Regions from separate parts of the Brevibacillus sp. AY1 genome, predicted to be linked through region 2. Evidence: predicted binding sites of a transcription regulator. Region 2 holds the regulator's gene; the other holds the start of a gene.
The links. The regulator Rex, encoded in region 2, represses fermentation and respiration genes when NADH is low (regulators of the CRP and FNR family bind a similar motif). The targets are predictions, from matches to a motif close to TTGTGAAATATTTCACAA.

Region 1 (4,705 bases), 540 kb from region 2:
AAGCATATTCTCCATGGATCTGATGCTCCGTGCTTTTTCAGCATCCTGCACCAAAATTTTCTTGATTTCAATCCCCAGTCCGGTCTGTTTCTGCAAGTCTTCTTGATGAGCGGAAATAATGCGAACGACTCCCGTACCTACTGTACCAAAACCCATCAAGCCTACTCTTACAACACGCTTCTCCATCTCTCTTCCTCCTATCCAGATCTACCCTCGTCCGACGATCATGGCTTTTCGAACACCAGGTATTTGTTGTAGCCCATCCAAAAACTCCGTGCTGGATACTCGCATATGCGCCATATCGACGGACATGGAGACAGCGGCGATTCCCTGAAGCGGAATCGTTTGATTGATCGTAAGGACGTTTCCCCCTTGATCCGCAACGTACGTCAGGACCTTGGACAAGTACCCCGACATGTGATCCAGCGAAAAGGTAATCGTCATGATCTTTTCGCTCATCATGGCATTGAAAGGAAAAATGCCGTCCTTGTACTTGTAAAAGGCACTCCGACTAAGCCCAACGCGATCCACTGCCTCATTTACTGTATCCACTTCACCGGATTCCAGCATTTTTTTGGCTTCAATCGTCTTGGTTATCGACTCGGGCAGAATGTCAGATCGAATCAAATAAAACTTTTCTTCCCGTTTCACTCGTTGTGTCCTCCTGAGAAAAACAGTTGTTTCTTCATAGAGGACATTATAACGGATCGTCTCCCTTGTGACAATCCTTACAGCTACATTTTTTCATGTTGGGCTAATTCGGTTCACTCTTGCTTACATGACAGCTGGTGCGTACGAGCACAATAGAAAACGAATCGTTCGTTAGGAGGTGAGAAAGAAATGGCAGGACGTGGAAAATCCGACAAGTCTGAGCGCCGGAATAATCATCCCGCTGCAAAACCGAGCAGTCTGGATCAATTCGGGGATGAGATGAAAGGCAAAAAAATGGCTCAGTCGCCAAATGTCGTGGAAGATCCAAGCGGCAATGGATAGTGGGCAGACTGCTTACAGAAAACCCGGGATCATTCTCCCGGGTTTTCCGTTATCGTATCGAATTAGTAAGCTACAGCGAAAAGACCGTTGATATGAGCAAGATAGCGAACGTTACTCGCTTCTTTCATCAACAAAGCCGGTGTGCCCTTCAGCTTGATTTGGCTCGCACCGATGGTTCCGATCGCATCTTTGCGCCCCAAGCTACCGAGGGTACCCGAGAATACAGGAGAGAAGCTGTTCATCTTGGAGCCTTTGAAGTGAGCGAAGAGATTGTGTCCAACCACTTCACCCATTTGCCATGCCAGCTGAGCGGTTGGCGGGAACGGACGTCCCTCAGGTCCCATGACAACCGCGCTGTCACCAGCCAGGAATACTTCCGGATGGGATGTAGATTGAAGGAATTCTGTCACAGTAGCACGACCGCGATTCACTTCCAAACCGCTGTTGGCCACTACGGAGTTTCCTTGAACGCCACCTGTCCACACCATGGTTGTGGTTTCGATGCTACTGCCGTCTTTCAGGAAAACAGTCGTTTCCTTCATCTCTGTAACCGCTACGCCAGTCAGGAATTGAACACCGCGTTTCTCCAAACTTGTCTTCGCGCGTTCAACCAGCTCCGGAGCAAATCCAGCCAGGATGGAAGGACCAGCTTCTACACAGTAGAGGCTGATGTCGCTAAATTCAACGCCATTTTTTTCGCACAGACCTGGGAGCATGTCCGCAAATTCACCAACAAGCTCAATTCCAGTCAATCCGCCGCCACCGACAACAAAGGTAGCGTCCGCTTTGTTTTTGCTTTGGCTGTAAGCCACGATGCGCTCTTCCACATGGGCGCGCAGTTTGTTTGCTTCATCAACCGATTTGAGAGTAAAGCTGTATTCTTGCAGACCAGGAATTCCGAAGAATGCTGTCTCGCTACCAAGTGCGACAACCAGTGCATCGTATTTGAGGGACTCGCCGCCGGCCAACGTCACGCGGGAGTTGTCCAGGACAATATTTTCTACGTTATCCACGATCAGATTGATATCTTTGCCGCGGAGCAGCTTTTCCAAAGGCAGGGCTACTGCTTTCTCAGACAGGTTGCCTGCTGCCAAGCGATGCAATTCCGTAATGATTTGGTGGGATGGAAAACGGTTTACCACCGTAATCGTTGCTTCTTCAGCCGTCATATATTTACGTGCGGTCAATGCGCTGAGCAAACCGCCATAACCGCCGCCTAAAATTACTATATGCTTCGCCATTGCTCAATCCTCCGTCCGTCTGTCGGTCGTAATGTGGTTACGTACTACTTTTGTTGTTGCTGCTGTTGGCGCTCTGCCGAGATTTCCAAAAATGCTTGTGCAAAACGCAACGTTTTTTGCACTTGCGGATCTTTCAGCATTTTCAGCAAACCAAACAGCCCTACTGTAGTCGTCTCTACCTGGGAACGGTCATTTGCTTCGATTGCTGCTTGCGCAATACCTTTTGCCTTGTCTTGAATCGGTTTGACGAACTCTTCCATGCCGCCCTTCAAATCGTCGATCAGGACGCGGTCATTTGCAACCGTTTGCACCAGATCATACGTTTTGGTCAGGACTGTCGTCATTTCCGCCAGCTTGGGCAAGTTTTCTACCAAAACGGTCAGTGATTGTTGGATTTCCGGCTTCATCAATTGGTCAAGCACATCTGTTTGCTGAGGCGTCATCGTAGCCGTGCTGGCTACTTCTGCAGCAGCTTGTTGAGTGGTTTGAGACATAGGAAAACGTCCTCCTTTGCGTTGGAATAGAGGTTGATTTCTCGAGATGCCTGTTCACGTGAGCGCAAGCCGACATTCTCCCATTATTCGTTGCAGCTTATTTTCTGTGAAAAACGTCCCCTCTGATCGGGGGATTGAAGCATCTCGACGTTTTTCAAGTGGATTTGAACGCAAGCAGTCAAACAATTTGTCCCCCGAAGAAAGGGGGAAACGGTCATGACCGTTTTGTTCTTTTTTTCACAAAGGTGCACATAAAAAACGGGTCAGGCTCGATTTTTAACTCTCTATGCCTATACTATATACCTTATTCACCAGAACTTCAAAGGGAAAAACCGCTCCATTAAGAGGAAGCGGTCTCCAAGAGCTTTTTATAGTAATTTTTGATGAGCAAATGATTATTCTCATGGATGTCAGTAAAAATCATTTCTACGACAGCCTGAGAATCAGAGAAGCTCTTTTCTACGACCTTCGCCATGCCCACAACCTCTTGCTTGGTGTGCGGGACTGTGAAGGAAAGATTGATAAAATCTCCCTTGGCTATGTAACCATCTGTCCCCATGATGAGCCGGGTCGGAGAGAATTTCAGGAGGACACCCTCCCCTTTTTCCTCAGACGGTCTGGCACCCATGACCTTGTAAGGGACCTGAATAATATAATCAGGGGCAATCGGGTCTTGCTTGGCCTTGGCTGTCACTTCCACACTAACGCTAAGCGGGATCATGCCGAGAAGGACGATCGGCCATACGATCTGCTCCTGCACGACCTCAAAGTCAACGGTTTGAACGCTCGCTTCTGTTTCCCAGCGAACTCTCACATGCGAACCAAGCAGCTGCAGATTCTCTTTTTCATTGGACTCACAGGAGACGACGAGGTAGCCGGCTTTGACATGTTCCACCATGATCGGAATCGGTGACTTTACCTGTTTGGAGACGAGCATCTGCAAAACGCCGCCGCGCTGGAGTCGTTTATCTGTCAAAAAAGGATGTAAGGATGGAACATCTGCCATAGTCACGCTCACTCCACAAAATCAAACTCTAGTTTCCCGATGCGGACCGTGTCCCCATCTTTTGCTCCCTGTTTTCGCAACGCATTGTCTACACCCATGCTGCGCATGATCTTCGCGAATCGTTGTGCTGCGTCGTAGCTGTTCAGGTTTGTCATGCGTACCAGCTTTTCAATCTTCTCACCGCTGACGACAAAGACTTCATTTTCCCTGCTGATTTCAAACGCGTCCGGTTCTTTTTCAGCCCGGAATACCACACGCTCTTCGACCTCAACGACTTCCTCCACAGCCGGTTTTTCTGGCATGGTCGCCAGCATATCACCGATTGCGTACATCAATTCCTGCACACCTTGTCTGGTAGCGGCTGAAATCTCGAAGACCTGAACATCGGGAAGCTGCTCCTTGAAGCGCTTCAGATTTTCCCGTGCTTCCGGGACGTCCATCTTGTTTGCAACAACAATTTGCGGGCGGTCTTCCAGCTTCAGGTTGTACAGCTTGAGTTCACGGTTGATCTGCAAGTAATCCTCGTAAGGATCGCGTCCATCCACGCCTGCCATGTCGATAACATGCACAATCAGGCGCGTACGCTCTACGTGGCGCAGGAATTGATGCCCCAATCCGACTCCCTCATGAGCACCTTCAATCAAACCCGGCAGGTCTGCCATGACAAAGCTTTGCTCACCCAAGTCCACGACTCCGAGATTGGGGGTCAGGGTGGTAAAATGGTATGCAGCTATCTTCGGCTTGGCTGCCGTTACACTGGAGAGAAGGGTTGATTTCCCCACACTTGGGTATCCGACCAGCCCGACGTCTGCAATCAGCTTCAGTTCCATTCTGATATAGCGTTCCTGTCCTGGTTCACCATTTTCCGAGATGTGTGGAGCCGGATTGGATGGATTGACAAAGCGCGTGTTTCCACGACCACCACGACCGCCTTTAGAAATGACTGCACGCTGTCCATGTTCAATCAGATC
Region 2 (4,705 bases):
CCGTCCAAGCCTGGAACCATACCTGTCACGACAGCCTGCGGGTAATCCCGTTTTACTGCTTCCTCCACATTTTCCTTGGGCACTGCCAGATCCAGACGGTCCATCACCGTCTTTTCCTCAGTTAGCCAAGCAATGACTGGAGTGCCTGCTTCATTTTTGCCAAAAACGACCGCGTAGCTCTCTTTGCCGCGGTACTCGTCAATCGAATCGATCTGGGTGATCGTTGTGCGTTCTTGTACCCAGCCTTGGACTTGCAGTTGAAAGTCTTCCCTGCCGCCTATTACCGAAGAAGTCAAATGGTACGCCCAACCAGCGGCAATCAACAAAAGAACCGCGATGACGCCCGTTATGAATCGTACAATCACAATCCACAAATCCTCTCTACCTTATTCACGTATCTTATAATCGGAATCGCAGCTGATCCCTCTTTTCACCTGCAGACGTCTTTAGAAGCAGTTGAATTTCCAGCTGACGTACGAGCCCTGTCTTTTCGTCGTACCAGAGTTCATAGTCCACAGCAATCTGCTTTGCCAATTCAGGTGAAAGCTCTTTGATTGGAAAAGAAGGCCCTAGCCACATATCCAGGAGACTTGTCACTTCCTGAGAGGGTACAGAAATATGAAACCCCCTCCAGCCCTGGCCGCTTGTGTCCTGAACCGGTGTTGTCTCAAGAGATTGCATAACTCCTTTGAGCAATTCAGCGTGCTCATGTGGCGTGTAAAGCGCGTATGGCAATGCAGCATGATCCTGCGCTTGACCGTCTATCTGAACAGTCACCTGTTGCTGGTCATCGCGCTTAATCTCGAGCTTGTGACCGCCAATCTCTCCCTCCAAACGGAATCGATCCTGTTCGTAGCTGCCATTCAACGCACTTTCCTTCATGTACACAATAAACGACCGCTCTTTTTGCTCCGTCAATTGGTCCAAGAGAGCGGTCAAAGCGATTTGTTCCTCTATGCGACGATCAACCGTTTGATGGCTGACAAGTGAAGACTCTTCCACAGCATTCCGATTGCCAGCCATGCCCATTGTGATCCCAACCAGAAAAAGGACCAAAAAAGCGGGTAAGCCCCACCACAGCAGTTTGGGTCGGATATACATGTCCCTTCCCCCCTGTCCCGTTTTTTGTGTAAGCCTATGCTATACGGGAAGGTTTTAGAACGGGACGGAAAAGTTGCTAATCATAGCATGGAGGTGGTCGGTCATACTAGTGTTACACCCGAAGGAGGTGAGCGCGTGAACATGTCACAACGAACCACATCTCCTGATGTATTAGGGTTTCTGTTACAGGAATACCGCGTCTCCTGGGCAGCGCTATCCTCTCCGCTGCGCAATTTGTCTCACACACCCACACTGCATTTTCGCCACCGAACCCTCAATGAACTGTGGCGAAAATGAGCACGGCCTGATTGTTTCAACAAATTCCCCTACCTACACCTACACTTGTTTACTCCTGTCTTGAGAAGGGCAGGAGCCTTTTTCATTATCGATTCAACAATTGGAACATGCGGTTTGCTTCAAAAATCGCCTTCTCTTCATCCAGCGTCAACAGCTCACGATTCCGCATCAGGAAGCTACCAGCTACAATCGTGTCCTTCACGTCACGTCCATTGGCCGCATATACCACATGGGAGACAGGTTCATGAGCAGGATGGAAATGAGCTTGATGGCTGTCGAGAACAATCAGATCAGCCTGTTTGCCCACTTCAATAGAACCCAGGGAATCTCCCTGGAAGACACCATCCGCACCATAGCGTGTCGCCATGCGCAAAGCAGCGTCAGCTGGCACTGCAACCGGATCGTAATTGACTCCTTTATGCAAAATCGCGGCAAGCTTCAGCTCTTCAAACAGGTTGAGATTGTTGTTGCTTGCTGAGCTGTCTGTTCCAAGCGAAACACTGATGCCTTTTTCCAGCATTTTTGGAACAGGCGCCACACCGCTTGCCAGCTTCAGATTGCTCACGACATTGTGAGAAACTTTTACTTGGTATTTTGCCAAGATATCGATCTCTTCATCCGTCAAGTGAACAGCGTGTGCGAGCAAGGTTGGACGGGAGAACATGCCCAGCTTCTCCAGGTGTGCTACTGGACGAAGCCCGTAATCCTTCTCATTTTGCCCAACTTCCCATTGGGTTTCCGACATATGAATGTGCAGAGGTAGAGAAAGCTCATCCGCTTTTTCAATAATTTGCATAATGAATTCTGGCGAGCACGTGTATGGAGCATGTGGTGCCATCATGACAGTGATGCGTCCATTTGCTTGGTAGTGCCATTCTTTGGCAAACTGTGTGGCATCCTTCAATTTCGTTTGACGCTCTTCCTCCGAGCACAAGCCGATCATGCCGCGACAAAGACGTGCGCGCATACCGGATTCATCTACCGCTTTTGCTACTTCGTCCATGTGATCGTACATATCTACAAAGGTTGTCGTACCCGTGCGAATCATCTCAATCAGGGAAAGATGCGTACCCCATTTCACATGATCAGCCGTAAATTGAGCCTCCAATGGCCACATTTTGTCTTCCAGCCACTGCTGAAGCGGCAAATCATCTGCATAGCCGCGAAGCAAGGACATTCCGGCATGCCCATGTGTATTAATAAGACCTGGAAGCACGTAATCCCCTTTTTGATCGATCACTTCGTCATAGCTTGAAACATCTACTGGTGTAGGTCCTACATACGTAATTTTGCCATCCTCGAATGCCACAGCACCGTCGTGGATCACTTCATTGCTGTCGTTTACTGTAATGACAGTTGCATGTGTCAAAATCGTCTTCTTCATCTCGATTCTCCGTTCTCACCTATGTAATGTAATAAGCCAGGCTTTGCAAATTAGACGTAACATCGGCATAATGAACACGCACATCCTTGGGGACTTTGATGGTCGTCGGAGCGAAATTCAGAATGCCTTTGATCCCGAAGCTAACCAGCTGGTCACAAACGGTTTGCGCAGCTGGAGCAGGTACGGTCATGATAGCCAGCTTGATATTTTTTTCCGCTATGGTATGTGCCATTTCACTCATGGACTGAATAGGCAGACCTGCAACTTCTTTGCCTAGCTTGCTGGCATCATTATCAAAAATCGCAGCTATCCGAATGTTGTCTTTCACGTACGCGTTGTAGTTGCTGATCGCATGACCCAAATGACCCGCTCCGACAAGAACAACCCGTACTTCATCGGTTAGCTTCAAAATCTGGCGGATATTTTCCACCAGGTAATTCACATCATAGCCGATCCCTTTTTTGCCGAAATCTCCGAACGCGGCTAAGTCTTTTCGTATTTGCGCGGGATTCACGTCCAGATTCATGCCCATTTGTTGGGAGGACACGGTTGTTACGTTGACCTGCTGCAAATAAGATAGGTACCGAAGATAAATCGGCAAGCGGCGAACGACCGCCTCCGAAATCTTTTCATATTTGGCCACGTACGGTCTTTCCTCCTTCTTTACTGCTGTTTTAGTACCCGATAATCCTTGCCATTGGACAAGATCGTAATCGATCCATCCTGACTGGTCAAGTACGTCTCTGCCCACGATTCACCCAGTCTCTCCAACACTTCAGTCTGATTATCCTTCATCTCTTCACGGGTTTTTCCCGTCTGGATAATCGCGACTTGTGGATCAACCTGGGTCAGGAAGGGTTGGGAGGACGCTTGATTGCTCCCCTGATCCCCCACTTTCAACACCACTGACTTCAATTCATTGGCGTGGCGTTCCAATAGGCGCTCTTCCGCCTTTTCGTTGATGCCGCTCGTGAAGAGAAAGTTGAGTTCGAGATGCCTCAACTGAAAAACAAGAGAATTGTTCTGGGGTGACAAGAACAAGGGCTCATTGGGTGATAGCGCTCGTATGGAGACTTCATCATCCAGCTCGAGAACCTGATTATCTGTTACGTCCAAACGCTTTTGGTCCGGTTTTAGGGATACTGCATGACGAATCACTGGTTCGATTAGCTTGGGTACGATCAGTTTATCTATGACCAGCTTCTCAGCAAGAAAGGGATAGCCTCCCGCATGCTCTGGCTGGTCATTGGTCAGCACGACATAATCCAATCGTGTCACGTGGCGCTCCAGTAATCGTTCCTGCAAGACTGGCCAATCCTCTTCACTGCCCGTGTCGATGAGAATCGTTTTGGCTTTGGGGTACGGCAAGCGAATCAAAGTGCTTTCCCCATGCGGCAAGGCAAAATAGGTAATGACCAGTCCGGTAAAATCACGTTCATTCTCACTGGCAAACGGGTCATCCACCTTGATGACTTCTTGCACAAAACGGCTGTCGACCGAAGAGCAGCTGATGAGCAAAATGACGCACAGTCCGAGAAAAAATCGTATCCATCCCGTTTTCCCTAACATGTATTTTATCACCTAAATCCTTGGGAGACTATGGATTCATTTCTGAGTCTGAATAGAAAGCCCGGTGCGGTGTATGTCGCAACGGCTTTATTTCTATTCATTTCTATCGTCCAAGGGTAGCATACCCAAAAATTCAGGGATTTGTTGACGAAGTGTAGGCCAAGCTCCGCTTTCTATCTGAAAAGGCGGCAGAGATTGCAGGAATGTCCGGCCGTATCGGGATTCAACCACACGCGTGTCAAAGACCACGACAACTCCACGGTCAAGGTGATGGCGTATCAGGCGGCCAACCCCTTGCTTAAATTGAATCACAGCTTGAGGCAACGCCATGGACATAAAGGCGTTTTTGCCCGC

Region 1: JZI27_RS00050 (helical membrane plugin domain-containing protein) is a predicted target of Rex. The motif match lies at 2,954-2,971, and genes of this name have one in related genera.

What each region holds. Positions count from the first base shown of each region.
Region 1 is NZ_JAFLPN010000001.1:5,652-10,356, reverse strand. Features, by position in the region: gene JZI27_RS00070 (homoserine dehydrogenase) at 1-186, opposite strand, end outside; gene JZI27_RS00065 (ACT domain-containing protein) at 208-651, opposite strand; gene JZI27_RS00060 (hypothetical protein) at 841-993, shown strand; gene JZI27_RS00055 (NAD(P)/FAD-dependent oxidoreductase) at 1,056-2,234, opposite strand; gene JZI27_RS00050 (helical membrane plugin domain-containing protein) at 2,279-2,728, opposite strand; gene JZI27_RS00045 (PilZ domain-containing protein) at 3,069-3,734, opposite strand; gene obgE (GTPase ObgE) at 3,743-4,705, opposite strand, start outside.
Region 2 is NZ_JAFLPN010000001.1:548,253-552,957, reverse strand. Features, by position in the region: gene JZI27_RS02950 (cell wall elongation regulator TseB-like domain-containing protein) at 1-365, opposite strand, end outside; gene JZI27_RS02945 (hypothetical protein) at 400-1,101, opposite strand; gene JZI27_RS02940 (hypothetical protein) at 1,237-1,398, shown strand; gene JZI27_RS02935 (amidohydrolase) at 1,484-2,782, opposite strand; gene JZI27_RS02930 (redox-sensing transcriptional repressor Rex) at 2,802-3,425, opposite strand; gene JZI27_RS02925 (ComEC/Rec2 family competence protein) at 3,446-4,351, opposite strand; gene dinG (ATP-dependent DNA helicase DinG) at 4,445-4,705, opposite strand, start outside.